One region of the Citrobacter sp. C1 genome, then DNA from elsewhere that is predicted to be linked to it. Evidence: predicted binding sites of a transcription regulator. Region 1 holds the regulator's gene; each other region holds the start of a gene.
The links. The regulator CRP, encoded in region 1, controls carbon source genes, mostly activating them, when cyclic AMP is high. The targets are predictions, from matches to a motif close to ATGTGANNNNNNTCACAT.

Region 1 (6,068 bases):
ATGGACATGGCGATCCGCAAAGCGCGCGACGCCGGGCGACACATCAGTTACTTCGGCCCCGAAGCCAACGACTTCGGCCTGCTGGAACAAACCTTCAGCGAGTACGGCCAGACCGGCAAAGGCCAGTCACGAAAATATCTGCACACCTACGATGAAGCCGTTCCGTGGAATCAGGTTCCGGGAACGTTTACCCCGTGGCAGCCGCTGCCTGAACCCACAGACGTCTTATTCTATGAAGGCCTGCACGGTGGCGTGGTGACGCCGCAGCAAAACGTGGCGCGGCATGTTGATCTGCTGGTCGGCGTGGTACCGATCGTCAATCTGGAGTGGATCCAGAAGCTGACCCGCGACACCAGCGAGCGCGGTCACTCCCGCGAGGCGGTAATGGATTCGGTGGTACGTTCAATGGACGACTACATTAATTACATCACCCCGCAGTTTTCCCGTACGCATATTAACTTCCAGCGTGTACCGACCGTCGACACCTCCAATCCTTTTGCCGCCAAAAGCATTCCGTCACTGGATGAAAGCTTTGTAGTGATTCATTTTCGTAATCTGGAAGGCATCGACTTCCCGTGGCTGCTGGCGATGCTGCAGGGCTCATTCATTTCCCATATCAATACATTAGTGGTGCCGGGCGGCAAGATGGGGCTGGCGATGGAATTGATTATGCTGCCGCTGGTCCAGCGACTGATGGAAGGCAAAAAAATCGAGTGAAGCGTGGGAAGTGCCCGATGGCGTTACGCTTATCGGGCCTACAAATCAACATCATCCATCCGGCATCAGGGATTACGCGGCAATCACTTCATAGGAATGGGTAATATTCACCGCTTTTTCCAGCATCAGCGCCACGGAGCAGTATTTTTCCGCGGAGAGATCGACGGCGCGAGACACCGAAGCGTCTTTCAGATCGTTGCCAGTAACGATGAAATGCAGATTAATATGGGTAAACAGACGCGGCGCTTCTTCACGACGCTCGGAAGTGAGCTTCACTTCGCAGTTGGTCACATCCTGACGACCCTTTTGCAGGATCGACACCACATCAATGGCGCTACAGCCACCCGCAGCCATGAGTACCATTTCCATCGGGCTCGGCGCTTTATCACCGGAGTTACCGTCCATCAAGATTTGGTGGCCTGAGGCGGACTCACCGAGGAAGGTTAACCCCTCAACCCACTTTACACGCGCTTGCATATTTCGTAACTCCAATGTTTCAATTTTCCTGACAGATTACGCGTACATAACAATTCTCGCAACGGAAGGCGACCTGAGTCATGCTGAAGCGAGACACCAGGAGACACACGGCGAAAGCTATGCTAAAACAGTCAGGATGCTACAGTAATACATTGACGTACTGCATGTATGCAGAGGACATCACATTACAGGCTGCAGTTCACTTTTTAGCAGCCCCTTTCCCAGGTAGCGGGAAGCATATTTTTGCAACCCCAGAGGCAGCGTCGTGTTCTGACTCTGGAGACAGCTTATAACAGAGGATAACCGCGCATGGTGCTTGGCAAACCGCAAACAGACCCGACTCTCGAATGGTTCTTGTCTCATTGCCATATTCATAAGTACCCATCGAAGAGCACGCTGATTCACCAGGGTGAAAAAGCGGAAACGTTGTATTACATCGTTAAAGGCTCAGTGGCAGTGCTGATCAAAGATGAAGAAGGGAAAGAAATGATCCTCTCTTATCTGAATCAGGGCGATTTCATTGGTGAATTAGGCCTGTTTGAAGAAGGCCAGGAACGTAGCGCCTGGGTACGTGCCAAAACCGCATGTGAAGTTGCTGAAATTTCATACAAAAAATTTCGTCAATTAATCCAGGTTAACCCGGATATTCTGATGCGCCTGTCTTCTCAGATGGCTCGTCGCCTGCAGGTAACGTCCGAAAAAGTGGGCAACCTGGCCTTCCTGGATGTCACCGGTCGTATCGCCCAGACCCTGTTGAACCTGGCGAAACAACCTGACGCGATGACCCACCCGGACGGCATGCAGATCAAAATCACCCGTCAGGAAATTGGCCAGATCGTTGGCTGCTCCCGTGAAACCGTTGGTCGTATCCTGAAAATGCTGGAAGATCAGAACTTGATCTCCGCGCACGGTAAGACCATCGTCGTCTACGGCACGCGTTAACCTCGTCGAAATGGCGCGTTACCTGGTAATGCGCCATTTTTGTTTGCACCGATGTGGCGAAGACTGATTTATCACCCAGAGATCAACTACGCACTACGACAAACGCTGGTGCTGTGTTTACCCGTGGCTGTCGGTCTTATCATCGGTCAGCTTCATCTGGGGCTGCTGTTCTCCCTCGTCCCCGCCTGCTGCAACATTGCCGGTCTTGATACCCCGCATAAGCGATTTTTTAAACGCTTAGTTATTGGCGCGTCACTGTTTGCCGGATGTAGCCTGATCATGCAGCTATTGCTGGCAGAAAGCATTGCGCTCCCGCTGATCCTTACCGGCCTGACGCTGATTCTCGGCGTGACCGCCGAGTTAAGCCCGCTGCATGCACGACTGCTGCCCGCCTCACTGATTGCGGCAATTTTCACGCTAAGCCTGGCTGGCAACATGCCGGTCTGGGAACCGCTACTGATCTATGCGCTGGGAACATTGTGGTACGGCGCGTTCAACTGGTTCTGGTTCTGGTTGTGGCGTGAGCAGCCGCTGCGCGAATCGCTCAGCCTGTTATATCGCGAACTGGCCGATTACTGTGAAGCGAAATACAGCCTGCTAACCCAGCACGTCGATCCCGAAAAAGCGCTGCCCCCGCTGCTGGTTCGCCAGCAAAAAGCGGTGGATCTGATCACCCAGTGCTATCAGCAAATGCATATGCTGTCGGCGCATCACAACAACGAGTACAAACGCCTGCTGCGGGCCTTTCAGGAGGCGCTGGATTTGCAGGAGCATATTTCCGTCAGCCTACATCAACCAGAAGAGGTGCAGAAGCTGGTCGAACGCAGTCATGCAGAACAGGTGATTCGCTGGAATGCGCGCACCGTCGCCGACCGGTTACGCGTACTGGCAGATGACATTCTGTATCACCGCTTACCAACACGCTTTTCGATGGAAAAACAGATTGGCACGCTGGAGAAAATTGCCAACCAGCACCCGGAAAACCCGGTCGGGCAGTTTTGCTACTGGCACTTTAGCCGCATTGCCCGCGTGCTACGCACCCAGCGTCCGCTGTATGCCCGAGATTTAATGGCCGACAAACAGCGCCGCCTGCCGTTACTCCCGGCCCTGAAAAACTATCTGTCGCTGAAATCTCCCGCGTTGCGTAATGCCGGGCGTATCAGCGTCATGCTGAGCATCGCCAGCCTGATGGGCAGCGCCTTACACCTGCCCAAACCTTATTGGATCCTGATGACGGTCCTGTTCGTCACGCAAAATGGCTACGGTGCCACGCGGGTACGCATTCTGCATCGTTCGCTGGGTACGCTTGTCGGGCTGGTGATTGCCGGCGTCACGCTGCACTTTCATATTCCGGAAGGGTTTACGCTGGCGGCCATGCTGGTCATCACCCTCGTCAGCTATCTGATCATGCGCAAAAACTACGGCTGGGCCACCGTCGGGTTTACGGTTACGGCAGTGTATACCCTGCAGTTGCTGACGCTGAACGGAGAACAGTTTATTGTGCCGCGCTTTGTCGATACGGTGCTGGGCTGTTTGATTGCCTTTGGCGGCACGCTCTGGCTGTGGCCACAGTGGCAAAGCGGCCTGCTGCGCAAAAACGCCCACGATGCGCTGGAAGCCGACCAGGAAGCCATTCGCCTGATCCTCAGCAACGATCCACAGGCCACACCGCTGGCGTATCAGCGTATGCGGGTCAACCAGGCGCATAACACGCTGTTTAACTCACTGAACCAGGCGATGCAGGAGCCAGGTTTTAACTCACATTACCTGGCCGATATGAAACTGTGGGTCACGCACAGCCAGTTCATCGTCGAACATATTAATGCGATGACCACGCTGGCCCGGGAACACACCATGTTGACGCCGGATTTGGCGCAGCGGTATCTGCAGTCCTGTGAAATTGCGATTCAGCGTTGTCAGCAGCGGCTGGAATATGACGGGCCGGGGAGCTCCGGTGATGTGAACATTCTCGAGTCGTCGGAGATGCTGTCCCACGGTCCATTAAGTACCCTGGAGCAGCATCTGCAACGTATACTGGGGCATCTGAATACCATGCACACCATTTCGTCGGTGGCATGGCGTCAACGCCCGCACCACGGTATCTGGCTGAGCCGCCGGTTGCGGGATATGAAAGGTTAAGATCGACTGCCGGATGCGCTACGCTTATCCGGCCTACGAATCACACCTTACCCTGTAGGCCGGATAAGGCGTTTACGCCGCCATCCGGCAATCAACCAATCAGCCCACCACCTTCGCTACCGCCTGCGCAAAGCGCTGCATCCCTTCATCGATATCCGCCTCTTCCACCACCAGCGATGGCGCAAAACGCATCACATCCGGTCCCGCGTTCAGCACCATAACGCCTTCATGAGCAGCGGCGTAGAGGAAATCACGCGCCCGACCTTTGAACTGCGGCTTCAGCTCCGCGCCAATCAGCAGCCCCATACCGCGAATATCGCTAAAAATGTCATACTGAGCATCTATTTTCTGTAAATGCGCAACAAATGCCTGACGTTTGACCTGAACACCGTCCAGCACGTCCGGCGTGTTGATAATATCGAACGCCGTCTCTGCAACCGCACAGGCCAGCGGGTTACCGCCGTAGGTTGAACCGTGCGAACCGACATGGAACGCAGAAGCGATTTCCTGAGTGGTCAACATCGCGCTCACCGGGAAACCGCCGCCGAGGGCTTTGGCGCTGGTCAGGATATCCGGCGTCACGCCGTAGTGCATATAGGCAAACAGGTCGCCGGTACGCCCCATACCACACTGCACTTCATCAAACACCAGCAATGCCTGATGCTGATCGCACAGTTCGCGCAGGCCCTGCAGGAATTCCGGCGTGGCGGCCATAACACCCCCTTCGCCCTGAATTGGCTCGACCACCACCGCGCAGGTGTGATCGTCTATCACCGCTTTTACCGCATGCAGGTCGTTAAACGGTACATGGATAATGTCCGCCGGTTTTGGCCCAAAGCCGTCAGAATATTTTGGCTGCCCACCGACGGAAACGGTAAACAGCGAGCGGCCATGAAACGCATTATGGAAGGCGATAATTTTGGTTTTGAACGGACTATGGCGGACGCAGGCATAGTGGCGTGCCAGCTTAAAGGCGGTTTCGTTGGCTTCAGTGCCAGAGTTCATGAACAGCACGCGTTCGGCAAAGGTCGCATCAATGATTTTGCGGCCTAAGCGCAGTGCAGGCTCATTGGTGAAAACGTTACTGGTGTGCCACAGGGTTTCGCCCTGCGTTTTTAACGTTTCGACCAGGGCCGGATGGCAATGCCCTAACGCGGTAACTGCAATACCACCCGCGAAATCAACATACTCTTTACCCTGTTGATCCCAGACTCGACTTCCTTTCCCTTTGACCGGAATAAACTCTGCCGGTGCATAAATCGGCAGAATCACTTCATCGAATGTCGCGCGCGTAATTGCAGTTTGTTCAGTTGCCATGTCATTACCACCCAGTTAAGCAGAAATGCTAGTGAAATTATAATCACAAAATATGAATAAAAAGTCACTGAATAGCAACTACAAATCACCGATTGAGGAAATTAGCCAGCAGCTGATGCCCCTGCTCACTGAGGATACTCTCCGGGTGAAACTGCACGCCTTCCAAATCCCACTCGCGGTGGCGAATGCCCATAATCTCCTGCGTTTCACTCCAGGCCGTTACCTCAAAGCAGGCCGGCAGCGTCTCAGGTGCAACCACCAGAGAGTGGTAGCGCGTCACCGTTAGCGGGTTCGCCAGCCCCTGAAAAACGCCCTGCCCGGTATGCGTAATCGGGGAGGTCTTACCGTGCATGACTTTCGCCGCCCGCACGACGCTGGCACCAAACGCCTGCGCCATCGCCTGGTGGCCCAGACAGACGCCCAGCATCGGGGTTTTTCCCGCATAGTGACGGATGACATCCAGCGAAATCCCGGCA
Region 2 (6,068 bases), 1.3 Mb from region 1:
GGACTTCGGCGTCATAGCCGCTGCTGCTGCCCTGCGCCAGACCAGTCTCGATCACCTCAAGAATACGATGGGTTGCGGGGTAATTTCCTTGCGTTTTCTGTGCGGTCTTTTTACCGACCATACGGAACAGCAGCGCCCGCCCCAGCGGTCCGGCCAGAATGCGTTCCCGTACCGGCAGGCTATGGTGTACCGAACTCTCCTTTTTAGCCAGTTCCACCGCCGCTTCCAGCAAAATGGTCTGCGGCACAACCTCGTCCACCAACCCCACTTTCAGCGCCTGTTTAGCGCGTAATTGTTTGCCGGTCAGGATCATGTCCAGCGCAGTGCTAACGCCAATCAGACGGGGCAACCGCTGCGTGCCGCCAGAGCCGGGTAACAGACCAAGCTGTACTTCCGGCAGACCCAGCACGGTTTTAACGTCATCAGTACAAATACGGCTATGACACGCCAGCGCCATCTCCAGACCGCCGCCCAGACAGGCACCGTGAATGGCAGCGATAACCGGGATCGGCAACGCATTAATTTCCGCCATCATCTGTTGCCCCTGACGAGCCAGGGCTTCGGCTTCCTGCGCACTGCGGCAGTTGCCGATCATATTGATATCCGCCCCAGCGATGAAATTATCCGGCTTCGCCGAAATAAACACCACGCCACGCAGATCTTTGTTATCGCGAATTTGTTTCAAAATAGCCCGCACCTGAGAAGCAAACTCTGCTTTCAGGGTATTCATTTTCTCTCCGGGCACATCAATGGAGACCACCGCCACGTTATCCAGACGCACGTGTAGCGTAAAAGCCGATGCCATTTCCATTATTCCGCCTCCAGAACCATTGCCGCACCCAGACCACCCGCCGCACACGCGGTGACCAAACCAAACCCACCACCACGACGCCGTAATTCATGCAGCGTTTGGGTGATCATGCGCGCGCCGGTCGCGGCGAAAGGGTGTCCGTAGGCAATCGAACCGCCCAGCACGTTAAATTTGCTGTCATCCACTTCGCCAGTGGCATGTGCCCTACCCAGAACGTCACGAGCAAAACGTTCGCTGCCAAGCAGTTGAATATTCGCCAGCGTCTGCGCGGCAAAGGCTTCATGCATATCAATCAGCGTGAGATCGGCCAGAGTCAGGCCCGCGCGCTCCAGAGCCAACGGCGTCGACCATGCCGGGCCCAGCAACATATCCTGCCAGACGTCGATGGCAGTAAACGCAAAACTGCGTAGATAGCCCAGCGGCACCAGTCCCAGCTCTTTCGCCCGGGACTCCGTCATCAAAATCACCGCAGCAGCGCCGTCGGTCAATGGTGTACTGTTTGCCGCCGTGACGGTGCCGTGTTTACGGTCAAACGCCGGGCGCAGTTTGGCGTAATCCGCCAGCGTAGAGTTTCCGCGAATATTGTTATCTTCTGAGAAGGGATCTTTAAACGGCGGAGCATAGGTGGTCATCACCTCGTCTGCCAGTTTGCCTTCGGCCCAGGCCTGAGCGGCTCGCTGATGCGAACGGTACGCCAGCGCATCCTGCTGCTCACGCGTGATGCCGTAGGTTTTCGCCATTTGCTCTGCCGTATCCCCCATACGTAAGCCGGTGGAATACTCAGCAACTGCAGGTGGGACCGGCATCAGGTCGCGCAAACGCAGTCGGGAAAAAAGCTTCAGCCGCTGACCGGTGGTGCGGGCTTTATTGACGTCCACCAACACCCGCGCCAACTTTTTGCTGACGCCAATTGGCAGCACGGAAGAGGAGTCAGCCCCGCCTGCAATACCCGCACGGATGGTTCCTGCCATCAGGCTTTCCGCGACATTCACCACCGCCTGAAAACTGGTGGCGCAGGCTCTGCTCACGCTGTAGGCATCGGTATGTACGTTCATCCCGGTGCCCAGCACAATTTCACGGGCGATATTGGGCGCTTCCGGCATTTGCACAACCTGGCCAAAAACCAGTTGTTCAATGGCATCGGCAGGAATTTCACTGCGAGCCAGCAACTCACCGACGACCATTTTTCCCAAATCAACGGCGGGAATGCCATGAAACGCGGTTGCCTGACGGGCAAAAGGTGTACGCAATCCGCTCACAATGGCGATGCGATCGCCCTGACGGGTAACCAGCGGTAAAGCCTGACTCATAACACTCCCCTGTTAAAAAATAAAATAAGTGGTCTGACCTGATCACAGTCTTAACCAATTTTTTACATTTAGCCAAGTGGAGAGAAATGAAAGTGGGAGCTATGGCACAGTGAATAATCACTGATTGTTACGAAAATGCCCTTGTCAGAAGGTGGCAAGGGCACTGAAAGAAGGGATTAACGCAGACCCAGCTGGAAGATCAGGGTTTCGGCTTCACAGGCGAAAACAAAATCGATATCCAGACGAACACCCTCAGCTTCTTCAGTAAAGGTTGGGGTGATTTGGCAAGGCTCAGATTCTACGCCACGCGCCTTCTCGGTGAGAGCAGCCAGCGTTTCTTCTGCCTGTGCGCGAGTCGCGAACACACGGCTGTATGACGCGGTGCAATCGGTGTTGTCCATGATGGTACCAACATCCATACAGCAGCAAACCGGGGTTTCATCAGCACTGCATTTACTCATTGTAGATTTCCTCTGTATTCGCACCAAGGGTGCCAGATAAACGTTGGGGATATTTTACGCTCCCATTATCCTCCTCTCCAGTCGTTAATTGTGCGAAATGCGATAAGCGACCGAAATCACACTTAAAAATGATCCAAAACAAAAATCGCCCGAACAGGTGAGTGCGCATCCCCGCAATTTTGCCAGCTGGATCGCGTTTTTAAGATCATATTTGAAAAAACTTATAAACATACTTGCAACATTCCATCTGGTCGGACCTATACTCTCGCCACTGGTCTGATTTCTATGTGGTACCTCAGACCCTACACTTCGCGCTCCTGTTACGGCATGTAACATTGTTTGTATAAAAATAAATCGATGAGGTTATGGTCATGAGCCAGAAAACCCTGTTTACAAAGTCTGCTCTCGCAGTCGCAGTGGCAATTATTTCCACACAGGCCTGGTCTGCAGGCTTTCAGTTAAACGAATTTTCTTCCTCTGGCCTTGGCCGGGCATATTCGGGTGAAGGCGCTATCGCAGACGACGCGGGTAACGCCAGCCGCAACCCGGCACTGATCATGATGTTCGATCGCCCTACTTTCTCAGCAGGTGCGGTGTATATCGATCCAGACGTTAATATCTCCGGTAAATCGCCGTTCACCGGGCGCAGCACCAATGCGGACAACATCGCCCCGACGGCATGGGTTCCGAATGCGCACTTCGTGATGCCTATTAACGAGCAGTTTGGCTGGGGCGCGTCTGTCACCTCTAACTATGGTCTGGCGACCGAATTTAACGACAGCTACATTGTCGGTGAATACGGCGGCAAGACCGACCTTAAAACGGTCAACCTTAACCTCAGCGGCGCCTATCGCCTAAATGATAGCTGGAGCTTCGGCCTTGGTTTTAACGCCGTTTATGCTGACGCCAAAATTGAACGTTATTCCGGTGAAATGACCGCAGCATTACCGAAGGTCAGCCCTAAAATTGCAAGCATGGAAGGTGATGAATGGGGTTACGGCTGGAACGCGGGTATTTTGTATGAGCTGGATAAAGATAACCGCTGGGGCTTAACCTATCGTTCAGAAGTTAAAATCGATTTCGACGGTGATTATAAGAGCGGCATCAGAAGCCAGGCCAACGGCTTACCGGGTGCTGGCGTGACGTTCCCATGGGGTACAACCAACACGACCGTTCCGGGCGCATTGACGCTTAACCTGCCGGAAATGTGGGAACTGTCTGGCTATAACCGCGTAGCACCGCAATGGGCCGTTCACTACAGCATCGCTTACACCAGCTGGAGTCAGTTCCAGGAGTTGAAAGCAACGGGCACCAACGGACAAACATTGTTCTATAAAGAAGAAGGCTTCCGGGACTCTTACCGCCTCGCGCTGGGTACGACCTACTACATGGATAAAAACTGGACGTTCCGTACTGGTATCGCCTACGACGATAGCCCGGTTCCTGCGGATAAACGCTCCATCTCCATTCCAGACCAGGACCGCCTGTGGCTGAGCGCGGGTACGACCTACGCGTTCAATGAAGATGCGTCTATCGACATCGGTGCTTCTTATATGCACGGGCAGAACGTGACCATCAAAGAAGGTCCATATACCTTCGAATCTGAAGGTAAAGCCTGGCTGTTCGGTACCAACTTTAACTACGCATTCTGATTTTCTTCAGGCGTAAAAAAGGTGAGCTTTTTAGCTCACCTTTTTATTTGTACCTCTTCCTTATTCGGAATCGATATCTTTTAAATCATCCTGAATAGCTTGCGCGTTCGGGTTTTCTTCTGGTTTGAGTTTCCCGCCGTTCGCGATGAAGTCATGACGCTGGAAGTAAGCTTCACGCACCATAATGTACGGATCGGAAGATTGACGCAGCAGACCGTCGGAGTCGAGCAGTTGCGCGCGGGTTTCAATCCCTTCAATGGTCCATTTACCGACCGACAACGGCCAGGTCAGCCACGACAGAACCGGATACAGCGTATCCACCATATCACCACCGTCATCACGTACCGTGAAGCTGCCATAGAACGGAAGCTGCATATACGGACCGTAACCTACATCATAGTGACCTAAAGTACTGCCGAAACGATGTGGTTCAACGCGCTGCAGTTTTGGATTCGCCATGCCCGCAACATCGATAAAGCCGCCCATACCTAGCAAGGTGTTCAGGAAGAAACGGGTGAAATGCACCATCCCCTGATAAGGATCGCCCTGCAGGAAATAGTTGACCATTACGGCCGGCTCTTCGAGGTTGCCCGTAAAGTTGCTCAAACCGTTTCTGGCCGGCTGCGGAACATAATCACGCCAGGCTACAGCCACCGGTCGAACAACATACGGATCCAGCACATTAAAGTTGAAGTTGTACATGGTGCGGTTGAACCCTTCAAACGGATCCGAGCGCCCCTGCTGTTCTGTACCGGAGCTCGCACACCCCACCAAAAGTGTGGTTCCCAGCGCAAGCGCCGACAGGCGAAGCTTCATAAGTGTCTCCCTGTGTATTATGGCTATCGCTGATTGCCATCCATGACGGAACAATAAGGTATCCGCCGGTTTAGATGTGAGCGATTGTAACAGCACGTCAAACGATGTCTATATACCCTAACTTACTGATTTGATCATAGCCTGGTAAGGTAGACCTCGCGGTGTTTCTATTTTACCGAATCCGATAAATACAAACGTTACCATTTTTGCGATTTCAGAATTTCTCCCGCCAGTTCCTGGATAAAAACCGCTACGCTTTAGCAATACGTGCTTATTCAGGACTCAAAAATGAATGACATCGAAAAAGAAAAAATTGATCAACACAGCGACGAACTCGAAGTAGAAAGTGAAGAGAAGTTGCAGGGTAAAAAGATAGAGGTCGACGAGGACCGACTTCCTTCCCGCGCCATGGCGATTCACGAACATATTCGCCAGGACGGGGAAAAAGAGATGGAGCGCGATGCGATGGCGCTGCTGTGGTCAGCTATCGCCGCTGGGCTATCGATGGGAGCCTCTTTACTGGCAAAGGGTATTTTTCACGTACAGCTTGAGGGCGTTCCTGGCGGATTTTTACTGGAAAACCTCGGTTATACCTTCGGGTTTATCATCGTCATAATGGCCCGCCAACAGCTCTTTACCGAAAACACCGTAACCGCTGTCCTGCCGGTCATGCAAAATCCAACCCTCGGCAATTTTGGTTTACTGATGCGTCTGTGGAGCGTGGTCTTACTGGGTAACATTATCGGCACCGGCATTGCGGCATGGGCGTTTGAATATATGCCAATTTTTGATGAAGAGACTCGCGACGCCTTTGTCAAAATTGGGATGGACGTTATGAAAAATAGCCCGACGGAGATGTTTTCCAACGCGATTATTTCCGGTTGGCTGATCGCCACTATGGTGTGGATGTTTCCCGCAGCGGGCGCGGCAAAAATTGTCGTCATTGTTCTGATGACCTGGCTTATTGCGTTGGGTGATACCACGCACATCGTCGTCGGCTCGGTTGAGATTCTCTACC
Region 3 (6,068 bases), 400 kb from region 1:
CGTACGTAGCATTATTGCTAACCCGGAAGTGCTGCAGGCGTTAAACCCAATGTGGGCGGTGCATTTCTTCCTCGAATATAAAACGCTGTCGTTTATTGCGCTGGGCGCGGTGGTGCTGTCGATCACCGGCGTTGAAGCGCTGTACGCGGATATGGGCCACTTTGGTAAGTTCCCCATTCGCCTGGCGTGGTTCTCTGTAGTGTTACCTTCGCTGGTGCTGAACTATTTTGGCCAGGGTGCATTGCTGTTAAAACATCCGGAAGCGATCAAAAACCCGTTCTTCCTGCTGGCACCGGACTGGGCGTTGATTCCCCTGCTGATCCTTGCCGCGCTGGCCACGGTTATTGCCTCGCAGGCGGTGATCTCTGGCGTATTCTCATTGACGCGGCAGGCGGTACGTCTGGGATATCTGTCGCCGATGCGTATCATCCATACTTCAGAGATGGAGTCAGGGCAAATCTATATTCCGTTCGTCAACTGGATGCTGTACATCGCCGTGGTGATTGTGATCGTCAGCTTTGAGCACTCCAGTAACCTGGCCGCCGCGTACGGTATTGCGGTAACGGGGACGATGGTGCTGACGTCTATTCTGTCGACAACCGTGGCGCGCAAAAACTGGCACTGGAATAAATACTTTGTGTTCCTGATTCTGGTGGCCTTCCTGTGCATTGATATCCCGCTGTTCTCCGCGAACCTTGATAAGCTGATTTCTGGTGGTTGGCTGCCGCTGACGCTGGGTCTGGTGATGTTCACCATCATGACCACCTGGAAAAGCGAGCGCTTCCGTCTGCTGCGTCGTATGCATGAACACGGTAATTCTCTGGAGGCGATGATTGCTTCTCTGGAGAAATCGCCGCCGGTACGGGTGCCAGGCACAGCGGTGTATATGTCCCGTGCCATGAATGTCATCCCGTTTGCGCTTATGCATAACCTCAAACATAACAAGGTGCTGCATGAACGCGTGATCCTGCTGACGCTGCGTACAGAAGATGCACCGTATGTTCATAATGTGCGTAGGGTGCAAATTGAGCAGCTGTCGCCGACCTTCTGGCGCGTGGTGGCCAGCTACGGCTGGCGCGAAACACCAAACGTAGAGGAAGTGTTCCATCGCTGCGGGCTGGAAGGCCTAAGCTGTCGGATGATGGAAACCTCGTTCTTCATGTCGCACGAGTCGTTGATTGTCGGCAAACGTCCGTGGTATTTACGCCTGCGCGGCAAATTGTATCTGCTGTTGCAGCGCAATGCGCTACGTGCACCGGACCAGTTTGAGATCCCACCTAACCGGGTGATTGAGCTCGGGACGCAGGTCGAGATTTAACGTTACCGACGCCCTCTTTCTTCATGAAAGGGGGCGTTTTGTTTTCCCCCTCACATTTTCCTTTCTTCTGATGATACGGCTTGCGAAACGTTTCGATGACGATCACATTTTCGTAACGTCATGGTGGTTTTATGTGCATTCTTCAGACTAAACTTATCACCAGCGAAACGTTTCGCTAGTGGGGAAAGAAAATGAAGAAAGGCACGGTACTCAACTCTGAAATTTCATCGGTGATCTCCCGTCTGGGGCATACCGATACGCTGGTGGTGTGTGATGCGGGTTTACCCATCCCAAATAGTACTACGCGTATCGATATGGCATTAACCCAGGGCGTACCTTCTTTTATGCAGGTACTGGACGTGGTCACGCGTGAAATGCAGGTCGAGTCGGCCATTCTCGCGACGGAAATCAAACAACATAATCCGCAACTCCACGAAACGTTGCTCAGCCACATTGAGCAACTGCAACAACACCAGGGAAATACCATAGAAATTCGTTACACCACGCATGAACAATTCAAAAAACAAACCGCAGACAGTCAGGCGGTAATTCGCAGCGGAGAATGTTCTCCGTATGCGAATATCATTCTTTGTGCTGGCGTCACGTTCTGAGGCCATCATGAACGCACTACTGCAACTCAAAGGGATCGATAAAGCGTTCCCGGGCGTTAAAGCGCTATCCGGCGCCGCGTTGAATGTTTACTCCGGCCGCGTTATGGCGCTGGTGGGCGAAAACGGCGCGGGCAAATCCACCATGATGAAAGTCCTGACCGGTATCTACACTCGTGATGCCGGTTCGTTATTGTGGCTGGGGAAAGAAACCACCTTTAACGGTCCTAAATCCTCTCAGGAAGCAGGGATCGGCATCATTCACCAGGAACTGAACCTGATCCCGCAACTCACCATCGCCGAGAACATTTTCCTCGGCCGTGAGTTTGTGAATCGCTTTGGCAAAATCGACTGGAAGAAGATGTATGCCGAAGCAGACCAGTTGCTGGCTAAACTTAATCTGCGTTTTAAAAGCGACAAGCTGGTCGGTGAGCTATCGATTGGCGATCAGCAGATGGTTGAAATCGCCAAAGTGCTGAGCTTTGAATCCCGGGTCATCATTATGGATGAACCGACGGATGCGTTGACGGATACCGAAACCGAATCCCTGTTCCGCGTGATCCGTGAACTGAAATCTCAGGGACGCGGCATTGTCTATATTTCTCACCGCATGAAAGAGATTTTCGAAATTTGTGATGATGTGACGGTGTTCCGCGATGGGCAGTTTATTGCCGAACGTGAAGTGGCCTCACTGACCGAAGATTCACTCATTGAAATGATGGTGGGACGTAAGCTGGAAGATCAGTACCCGCGGCTGGATAAAGCGCCTGGCGATGTGCGCCTGAAGGTCGATAACTTGTGCGGCCCTGGAGTGCATGATGTGTCATTCACGCTGCGTAAAGGTGAGATCCTTGGCGTGTCGGGTCTGATGGGTGCCGGACGTACTGAATTGATGAAAGTGCTATACGGCGCGCTGCCGCGCACCAGTGGTTACGTCACGCTTGACGGGCATGAAGTGGTTACGCGTTCTGAACAGGATGGGCTGGCCAACGGCATCGTCTATATTTCTGAAGACCGCAAACGCGACGGCTTAGTGCTGGGCATGTCGGTGAAAGAGAACATGTCGTTGACCGCACTGCGTTACTTCAGCCGTACGGGCGGCAGTCTGAAACACAAAGATGAGCAGCAGGCGGTGGGCGATTTTATCCGTCTGTTCAATGTGAAAACGCCCTCGATGGAACAGGCAATCGGCCTGCTCTCCGGTGGCAATCAGCAAAAAGTGGCGATTGCGCGTGGTTTGATGACCCGGCCCAAAGTGCTGATCCTCGATGAACCCACGCGCGGCGTGGACGTTGGGGCTAAAAAAGAGATTTACCAGCTAATCAACCAGTTTAAGGCTGATGGGCTGAGCATCATTCTGGTCTCTTCGGAGATGCCAGAAGTATTGGGCATGAGCGATCGCATTATCGTCATGCATGAAGGGCATCTCGGCGGTGAATTCACTCGCGAGCAGGCCACTCAGGAAGTATTAATGGCTGCCGCTGTGGGCAAGCTTAATCGCGTGAATCAGGAGTAAAAAAGATGACTACCCAGGCTGTTTCTGGTCGCCGTTATTTCACTAAAGCATGGCTTCTGGAGCAAAAGTCGCTCATCGCTCTGTTAGTGCTGATCGCGATTGTTTCCACCATGAGCCCCAACTTTTTTACCGTTAATAACCTGTTCAACATTCTCCAGCAAACGTCGGTTAACGCCATCATGGCCGTTGGTATGACGCTGGTTATTCTGACGTCGGGTATCGATCTGTCTGTGGGTTCGCTACTGGCGCTTACCGGTGCCGTTGCTGCTTCGATTGTGGGTCTTGAAGTCAACGCGTTGGTGGCCGTTGCCGCTGCGCTGGCGTTAGGTGCGGCAGTTGGTGCCGTGACTGGCGTTATTGTGGCAAAAGGCCGCGTGCAGGCGTTTATCGCCACGCTGGTGATGATGCTCCTGCTGCGCGGCGTCACCATGGTGTACACCAACGGCAGTCCGGTAAACACCGGCTTTACCGATAATGCCGATCTGTTTGGCTGGTTTGGTATTGGTCGTCCGTTAGGCGTCCCTACGCCAGTATGGATCATGGGGATTGTCTTCCTGGCCGCGTGGTACATGCTGCACCATACCCGTCTGGGTCGATATATTTATGCGCTGGGCGGTAACGAAGCGGCAACGCGTCTGTCCGGTATCAGCGTCAATAAGATCAAAATTATCGTTTATTCACTCTGTGGGCTGCTGGCATCGCTGGCAGGCATCATCGAAGTGGCGCGCCTCTCCTCAGCGCAACCGACGGCGGGTACCGGCTATGAGCTGGATGCTATCGCGGCGGTGGTATTAGGCGGCACCAGCCTTGCGGGCGGTAAAGGACGTATTGTTGGTACGCTGATCGGCGCACTGATTCTCGGTTTCCTCAATAATGGTTTGAATTTGTTAGGTGTTTCCTCCTATTACCAGATGATCGTTAAAGCAGTGGTCATTTTGCTGGCGGTACTGGTAGACAACAAAAAGCAGTAACAACGACTACAGGACATCTTAAATATGAACATGAAAAAACTGGCTACCCTGGTTTCTGCTGTTGCGCTGAGTGCCACCGTGAGCGCGAATGCGATGGCAAAAGATACCATTGCGCTGGTGGTCTCTACCCTTAACAACCCGTTCTTTGTCTCTCTGAAGGATGGGGCGCAAAAAGAAGCCGATAAGCTAGGTTATAACCTGGTGATTCTGGACTCGCAGAACAACCCGGCGAAAGAGTTGGCGAACGTTCAGGACTTAACCGTGCGTGGAACCAAAATTCTGCTGATTAACCCAACCGACTCCGATGCCGTGGGTAATGCCGTGAAGATGGCTAACCAGGCGAAAATTCCGGTGATCACCCTGGACCGTCAGGCAACCAAAGGGGACGTTGTCAGCCATATTGCGTCTGATAACGTGCTGGGCGGTAAAATTGCCGGTGACTACATCGCGAAGAAAGAAGGCGAAGGTGCGAAAGTTATCGAACTGCAGGGTATTGCCGGAACATCGGCGGCGCGTGAGCGTGGCGAAGGTTTCCAGCAGGCCGTTGCGGCACACAAATTTAACGTGCTGGCTAGCCAGCCGGCAGATTTCGACCGTACCAAAGGTCTGAACGTTATGCAGAACCTGCTGACCGCGCATCCTGATGTGCAGGCCGTATTTGCTCAGAACGATGAAATGGCACTGGGCGCGCTGCGTGCTCTGCAAACGGCGGGTAAATCTGATGTGATGGTGGTTGGATTTGACGGCACGCCTGATGGCGAAAAAGCGGTAAATGATGGCAAACTGGCTGCGACCATCGCTCAGTTACCGGATCAGATTGGCGCGAAAGGCGTTGATATTGCGGATAAGGTACTGAAGGGCGAGAAGGTTCAGGCTAAATATCCGGTTGACCTGAAGCTGGTCATCAAGCAGTAATAGCGATTCAGGCCGCTCGCGACCTGATGGCGACATAAATACGCCATCCTCAGAGCGTTGAAGATGAAAGCGTAAAAAGAAAAGCAGGGCACGCGCCACCCTAACCCGGTGGCGCACTTTGACTTGGAATTCCGAACATGAAAACCGCAGGCAACCTCGTTGTACTTGGCAGCATTAATGCCGATCACATCCTTAACCTTAACTCTTTTCCGACACCTGGCGAAACCGTAACCGGTAGCCACTATCAGGTCGCATTTGGCGGAAAAGGCGCGAACCAGGCGGTTGCTGCGGGTCGTAGTGGTGCGAATATCGCCTTCATTGCCTGTACAGGAGATGACGATATTGGTGAGCGTGTACGTAAACAATTAGCCAGCGATAACATCGATATTGCGCCTGTTAGCGTGATTTCTGGCGAAGCGACCGGCGTGGCGCTGATTTTTGTTAACGCGGAAGGCGAGAACGTTATCGCTATTCATGCCGGGGCGAATGCCGCACTTTCTCCTGCGTTAGTGGAAGCTCAACATGACCGTATTGCGCAGGCCTCGGCCTTACTGATGCAGTTAGAGTCGCCCATTGAAAGCGTACTGGCTGCGGCAAAAATTGCGCGTCGACATAATACGACGGTCGCGCTTAATCCGGCTCCGGCTCGTGAACTCCCTGACGAACTGCTGTCGCTGGTGGATATCATTACCCCGAATGAAACGGAAGCTGAAAAGCTGACCGGGATCCGGGTAGAAAAC
Region 4 (6,068 bases), 2.2 Mb from region 1:
GCCGCAAAGAATCTCATGTTACAGGTCTGGCGCTCGGCTTAATTCTCGTGCTTGCCGGTGAAATCATTGGCCGCGGATTGTTTTACGGTCTGCATATGACAGTCGGTATGGCTGTTGCAGGTTAACTCACGAGTGCGGGGAATCCCGCACTTTTCAGGATTGTTTGCATGACCTCTTTTTCTCAACGTGACAACTTCTCCACCGCCGCGCGCGTGCTGGGTGCACTATTTTACTATGCGCCAGACAGCGCAGAAGCGGCCCCGCTCATTAGTGCGCTAAGAGCCAATGGCTGGCAGACGCAATGGCCACTGTCTGACGATACGCTGTGCGAACTGGTTAGCCAGTTTCAGATTGAAGCCGATGAATCACTCTCACAGGCCTGGCAGCGTTTGTTCGTTGGTCCGTACGCACTGCCTTCTCCGCCATGGGGTTCCGTCTGGCTGGATCGTGAAAACGTCTTGTTTGGTGAATCCACGCTGGCATTGCGTCAGTGGATGCGCGACAACGGTATCCAGTTCGACATGCAGCAAAACGAACCCGAAGATCACTTCGGCTCTCTGCTGCTATTAACCGCCTGGCTTGCTGAAAATGGCCATCACAACGCGTGCGAACAACTGCTGGCCTGGCATCTGTTACCCTGGTCGGGCCGTTTCCTCGAAGTCTTTATCGAGAAAGCCGAACATCCGTTTTATCAGGCCCTGGGGGAACTGGCCCGACTCACGCTGGCGCATTGGCAGTCGCAGTTGCTGATCCCCGTCGCTGTGAAGCCATTATTTCGTTAATGCATCATTTGCACGCCTATCCCGACCTGCGCGCAATGCTTCGCCGTCTGGTGTTCGCTGCGCTGATTGGTATCCTGGCAGCACTGGCGGTGGCCGGGTTCCGCCACGCCATGCTGCTCCTGGAGTGGCTTTTCCTGAGTAATGATACCGGCAGTCTGGTTAATGCGGCGTCCAGTCTGTCACCACTGCGACGCATGCTGACCCCGGCTCTGGGCGGCCTTACCGCAGGCTTACTGCTGTGGGGCTGGCAGAAATTTAACCGGCAGCGCCCGCAGGCGCCTACGGATTATATGGAAGCACTGCAAACTGACGGCCAGTTTGACGTTAGCGCCAGCCTGGTGAAGTCGTTGGCGTCATTGCTGGTGGTCGCCAGCGGGAGTGCCATCGGACGTGAAGGCGCCATGATCTTACTGGCGGCGCTGGCAGCATCCTGTTTTGCACAACGCTTTACCCCACGCACGGAATGGAAGTTATGGATTGCCTGCGGTGCTGCCGCCGGCATGGCCGGTGCGTACCATGCGCCACTGGCCGGCAGCCTGTTTATTGCTGAAGTCCTGTTTGGCACGTTAATTCTGGCATCGCTGGGACCGGTTGTCGTCTCCGCCGTTGTCGCCTTGCTCACCACTCATTTACTCAGTGACAGCAACGCGCTGCTTTATACCGTGCATTTGTCGCGAGAGCTGCACGCGCTGGACTATCTGATGATTGTCAGTACCGGCGTGGCGGCAGGGATCTGCGGCCCTCTCTTTATGTGGCTGATGACCACCAGCCACACCGGTTTTTTACGCCTGAAACTTTCACCACCGTGGCAGTTGGCGCTGGGGGGATTGATCGTTGGCGTGCTGTCGTTATTCACACCAACCGTTTGGGGAAATGGCTACAGCGTGGTGCAGTCGTTTTTACTCTCCCCGCCGCTGCTTTCGGTTATCTCCGGGATTTTTATCTGCAAATTACTGGCTGTACTGGCCAGCAGTGGTTCTGGCGCGCCGGGCGGTGTGTTCACACCGACCCTGTTTGTCGGCCTGTCGGTTGGTATGCTGTTGGGTCGCCTGTGGGGATTCTGGCTTCCCGATACAGATGAGATTGCGGTGCTGCTGGGATTAACCGGGATGGCGACGTTGTTGGCGGCGACAACGCACGCACCGATTATGTCTACGCTGATGGTCTGTGAAATGACCGGGGAGTATCGTCTACTCCCCGGCTTATTGATTGCTTGCGTCGTGGCTTCCGTGCTGTCGCGAACGTTACGCCATGACTCTATCTACCGACAGCACGCTGCCGAGCATTGACAGTCGGATATACTGAGACAGCTCTCGCTGCTCTGCGCGCGGCAGGTACGGTAACTCGCCGATCAACGGGGCAGGTAATTTCTTGCCGAGCACGTCGATGATTTCAGCGTAATGCGCCAATCCGGGGTTAATGCGGTTCGCTACCCAACCAATCAGCGGCAGTCCGTCACTGGCAATCGCCTGCGCCGTAAGGATGGCATGATTAATGCAGCCTTCCTGAATCCCCACTACCATCAGCACGGGTAGCTGTTCCTGAACCACCCACTCCGACAACGGACGCAAATCGTTCATCAGACTGCGCCACCCGCCGGTCCCTTCGACCACCACGTGATCAACCTTTTCGCTCAGGCTGGCGAGTCCATTGGACAACAGGGTGTAGTTGATCGGGCCGCTATGCGCCACACTACTTTCGTCTTCGCTCAGCGCAATAGGATTGACCGCCTCGTAAGGCAATTCCAGGGAAGAAACGCTTTGCAGCACCAGCGCATCTTTGTTCCGCAAGCCTTCCGGCGTCTCTTTGCTGCCTTTAGCCACGGGTTTATAACCCGCAACACATTTACCCCCTGACGCTAACGCTTGTAGTAATGCGCGGGAAACCACTGTCTTCCCAACAGAAGTGTCTGTACCTGTAATAAAGAAACGCTTCAGCATCACTAACTCCACCGTTATGCTTTGAAAATATAAGCCAGGAAAATAATACAGTGGAGAAAGTCTAAGGTAAGAGAACCTGAATCAGCTTGAGATAGCGCAATTTTTTGTACAACAGTTAAAAAATGTTAACCCTGTAATAGACGAATCAACAAAGAACCGTTATACATCGCGTCCTTCACGAGTGCGGCCCCCGCCATCGTTCCCTGATTGGTAAACTGTGTGCTCTCAACAACAATGTGCTTACTGTAGGCTGGCAACGCCTGTTGGCGAATACTGTCAGCAATGGTCGGAAACAGAATATCTGCGGCCTTGCTGAGCGGAGAACCGATCAAAATCTTTTGCGGGTTGAATAAATTCACCATGATGGCCAGGATGCGTCCCACATGCGTACCGACGCCGTTAATAATATCTTTCGCCAATAAATCGCCCTGCATGGCGGCAAGGCATATTGAATCCACCGTCAACGGTTGGCCATGCAGTGAGGAGCTCATCGACTGCTTCAGACGCACCTGTGCGAGTTCAAGAACGCTGTCTACACTGGCTATCGTTTCCAGACACCCATGATTCCCGCAGTAACAACGCTTGCCATACGGGTCCACCTGCGTATGGCCAATCTCGACCAGACTGCTGCTGCCCGCATGCAGTAAATGGCCGTCGGTGATCACCCCCGCGCCCACGTTGTGGTCAATCACTACCTGAATCACGTCGCGGGCACCGCGCGATGCACCAAAAAGCGCTTCAGCCATGGTCCAGGCGCTGATATCGTGCTGAATGTATACCGGTACCCCGGTATGACTCTCCAGCGCGTCACCCAGTGGCATCTCTTTAACGTCATCGTAAAACGGCATGCGATGAACGATGCCATTCTCGGTATCGATAATGCCCGGCATGGTGATGGCAATGGACGTTAAGCGTTCAAGCTTTTGCTGATGACGAATGAAGAATTGATCGACCTGCGCAATCACACGATCGAGCAGCGGGATCTCGGAGACCAGCGCCATTTCAAGGCAATCTTCAACCACCAGTTTGCTGCTGAGATCGCGCAGTGCGAGAAAAATTTCGCCACGACTGATACGAATAGATAAGTAGTGCCAGGCTTCCGTCTCGACAACCAGGCCAACGGCCGGACGCCCACGACTCCCGGCTTCTTTGATTTCCAGTTCTTGCACCAAATGTGCTTCGAGCATTTCGCGGACAATCTTGGTAATACTGGCAGGCGCTAATTGCGCCAGGCGAGAGAGATCAATACGCGATACCGGTCCGAGCTGATCTATCAGGCGATAAACCGCGCCCGCATTGGTCTGCTTAATTTGATCGATATGCCCAGGCTGACTATCAGCAACCACCACTTACTCCCTTTATTTTCGCGCTCCGAAATAATCTGTAGGCTATGGTGAAGTACTTCAATGGTTTCCGTCAACTTTTTACTTAGCCGTGTGATTTACCGCACATTTTCACCGGTTTTTAAACTAATTTAAGCACGCTGTACCGCCGCTAAAAGCTGCTGGCGAAAGCGTTGCGCAGCATGGCTTTGCTCGCGATGTTTAGGCCACACCAGCCACATTTCAGATACAGCATCCTCTTCTGCTATCGGTACCCAACACATTTCATACAGCTGTACCCGTTTAAAGGAGGCTGGCAGAATAGACACCCCCAACCCCGCCGCCACCAGGCCGATAATGGTCATCGCCTCCCCGACCTCCTGAGTTATAGTCGGCTTCAGGTCGTAGCGACGCATCAGGCCAAGAATATCGTCATACAATCCGGTCCCCACGTGCGGGTCAAAAAAGACAAACGGCTCGCGGGAAAGTTCCGCCAGAGTAACAACCGGCTTTTGTGCCAATGGATGCGCTCGCGGGATCATCGCCATCAGCGGTTCGTGCAGGATAACCTCCCGGTGCAGAGTGTCAGGCAGTTGCGTATTGCGCAGCAGTCCCATATCCAGCGTCCCTTCGCTTAATGGGGCAATTTGCTCGCGGGTGTTCATTTCACGGGTTTGCATATGCACATCGGGGTAAGCCTGGCGAAAAAAGGACAGCGTATCTGACACCGCCTTAATAAACGGTGCTGAGGAGGTAAATCCGATACGCAACTCACCCGCTTCGCCCAAATGCAGACGTTCAGCTCTTGCTGCGGCTTCATTCACCAGCCCGAGGATCTGCCGACTGTCGGCCAGAAACTGCCTGCCTGCGGCGGTCAGCGCCACGCTGCGGTTGGTTCGCGCCAGCAATCTGGCACCCACCTGCTGCTCGAGGATTTGGATCTGTTGGCTCAACGGAGGTTGGGAAATGTTCAGCCGCGCCGCCGCACGGCCAAAATGGAGTTCTTCCGCAACCGCCACAAAGTAGCGCAGGTGACGCAGTTCAATATTCATATTTTTAAAATATTATTTGAGATTATTAATATATTAGACAGAATATTGTGATTTTCATACTCTAAAGACTAGTCCTGTATACCCAATGGATTTCATGTGAGCCGTACAACTACTGTCGATACTGCCCCGACAAGCGATGTTGATGAACAGATTATCTCCCCGCCAGATGCGTTTATAAAACGCGGCACCGCCTCTTTTATGCGCGTCACGCTGGCTCTGTTTTCCGCCGGGCTGGCGACATTTGCCCTGCTGTATTGTGTACAACCGATCCTGCCGGTACTGTCCCATGAATTTGGCGTATCGCCTGCCAGCAGCAGTATTTCACTGTCTATCTCCACCGCCATGCTGGCAATCGGTCTCCTGTTTACCGGCCCGCTTTCCGACGCCATTGGCCGCAAGCCGGTAATGGTCACCGCGCTCCTGCTGGCTTCCTGCTGCACCTTACTTTCAACGATGATGACCAGCTGGCACGGTATCCTGATCATGCGTGCATTGATTGGCCTGTCATTAAGCGGGGTCGCCGCGGTAGGTATGACCTATCTCAGCGAGGAGATCCACCCTAGCTTTGTCGCCTTTTCGATGGGGCTGTATATCAGCGGTAACTCGATTGGCGGCATGAGTGGCCGGTTGATCAGCGGAGTATTTACCGACTTTTTTAACTGGCGTATTGCGCTGGCGGCTATCGGCTGTTTTGCGCTGGCCTCCGCGCTGATGTTCTGGAAAATCTTACCCGAATCCCGCCACTTCAGACCGACGTCACTGCGGCCTAAGTCATTGTTTATTAATTTCCGCCTGCACTGGCGTGACCCCGGATTGCCGCTACTTTTCGTGGTCGGATTCTTATTGATGGGGTCGTTTGTCACGCTGTTTAACTACATCGGCTACCGCCTGATGCTGTCGCCCTGGGAACTCAGTCAGGCGGTGGTCGGCCTGCTGTCCGTGGCTTACCTTACCGGTACCTGGAGTTCCCCC

Region 2: a site for CRP is predicted at 2,687-2,704, ahead of IB214_RS07815 (YfcZ/YiiS family protein). Genes of this name have one in related genera too.
Region 3: a site for CRP is predicted at 1,409-1,426, ahead of rbsD (D-ribose pyranase). Genes of this name have one in related genera too.
Region 4: a site for CRP is predicted at 4,157-4,174, ahead of mlc (sugar metabolism global transcriptional regulator Mlc). Genes of this name have one in related genera too.

The regions. Positions count from the first base shown of each region.
Region 1 is NZ_CP115035.1:351,732-357,799, reverse strand. It holds gene IB214_RS01680 (phosphoribulokinase) at 1-717, shown strand, start outside; gene IB214_RS01675 (OsmC family protein) at 790-1,194, opposite strand; gene crp (cAMP-activated global transcriptional regulator CRP) at 1,504-2,136, shown strand; gene IB214_RS01665 (YccS/YhfK family putative transporter) at 2,188-4,275, shown strand; gene IB214_RS01660 (aspartate aminotransferase family protein) at 4,375-5,592, opposite strand; gene pabA (aminodeoxychorismate synthase component 2) at 5,678-6,068, opposite strand, start outside.
Region 2 is NZ_CP115035.1:1,605,453-1,611,520, reverse strand. It holds gene fadJ (fatty acid oxidation complex subunit alpha FadJ) at 1-811, opposite strand, end outside; gene fadI (acetyl-CoA C-acyltransferase FadI) at 811-2,121, opposite strand; gene IB214_RS07815 (YfcZ/YiiS family protein) at 2,298-2,582, opposite strand; gene fadL (long-chain fatty acid transporter FadL) at 2,954-4,234, shown strand; gene mlaA (phospholipid-binding lipoprotein MlaA) at 4,295-5,050, opposite strand; gene IB214_RS07800 (formate/nitrite transporter family protein) at 5,339-6,068, shown strand, end outside.
Region 3 is NZ_CP115035.1:4,990,312-4,996,379, reverse strand. It holds gene kup (low affinity potassium transporter Kup) at 1-1,318, shown strand, start outside; gene rbsD (D-ribose pyranase) at 1,510-1,929, shown strand; gene rbsA (ribose ABC transporter ATP-binding protein RbsA) at 1,937-3,442, shown strand; gene rbsC (ribose ABC transporter permease) at 3,448-4,413, shown strand; gene rbsB (ribose ABC transporter substrate-binding protein RbsB) at 4,438-5,328, shown strand; gene rbsK (ribokinase) at 5,466-6,068, shown strand, end outside.
Region 4 is NZ_CP115035.1:2,549,895-2,555,962, forward strand. It holds gene IB214_RS12280 (dimethyl sulfoxide reductase anchor subunit family protein) at 1-125, shown strand, start outside; gene dmsD (Tat proofreading chaperone DmsD) at 168-782, shown strand; gene clcB (voltage-gated ClC-type chloride channel ClcB) at 782-2,071, shown strand; gene bioD (dethiobiotin synthase) at 2,027-2,722, opposite strand; gene mlc (sugar metabolism global transcriptional regulator Mlc) at 2,848-4,068, opposite strand; gene IB214_RS12305 (LysR family transcriptional regulator) at 4,197-5,096, opposite strand; gene IB214_RS12310 (MFS transporter) at 5,193-6,068, shown strand, end outside.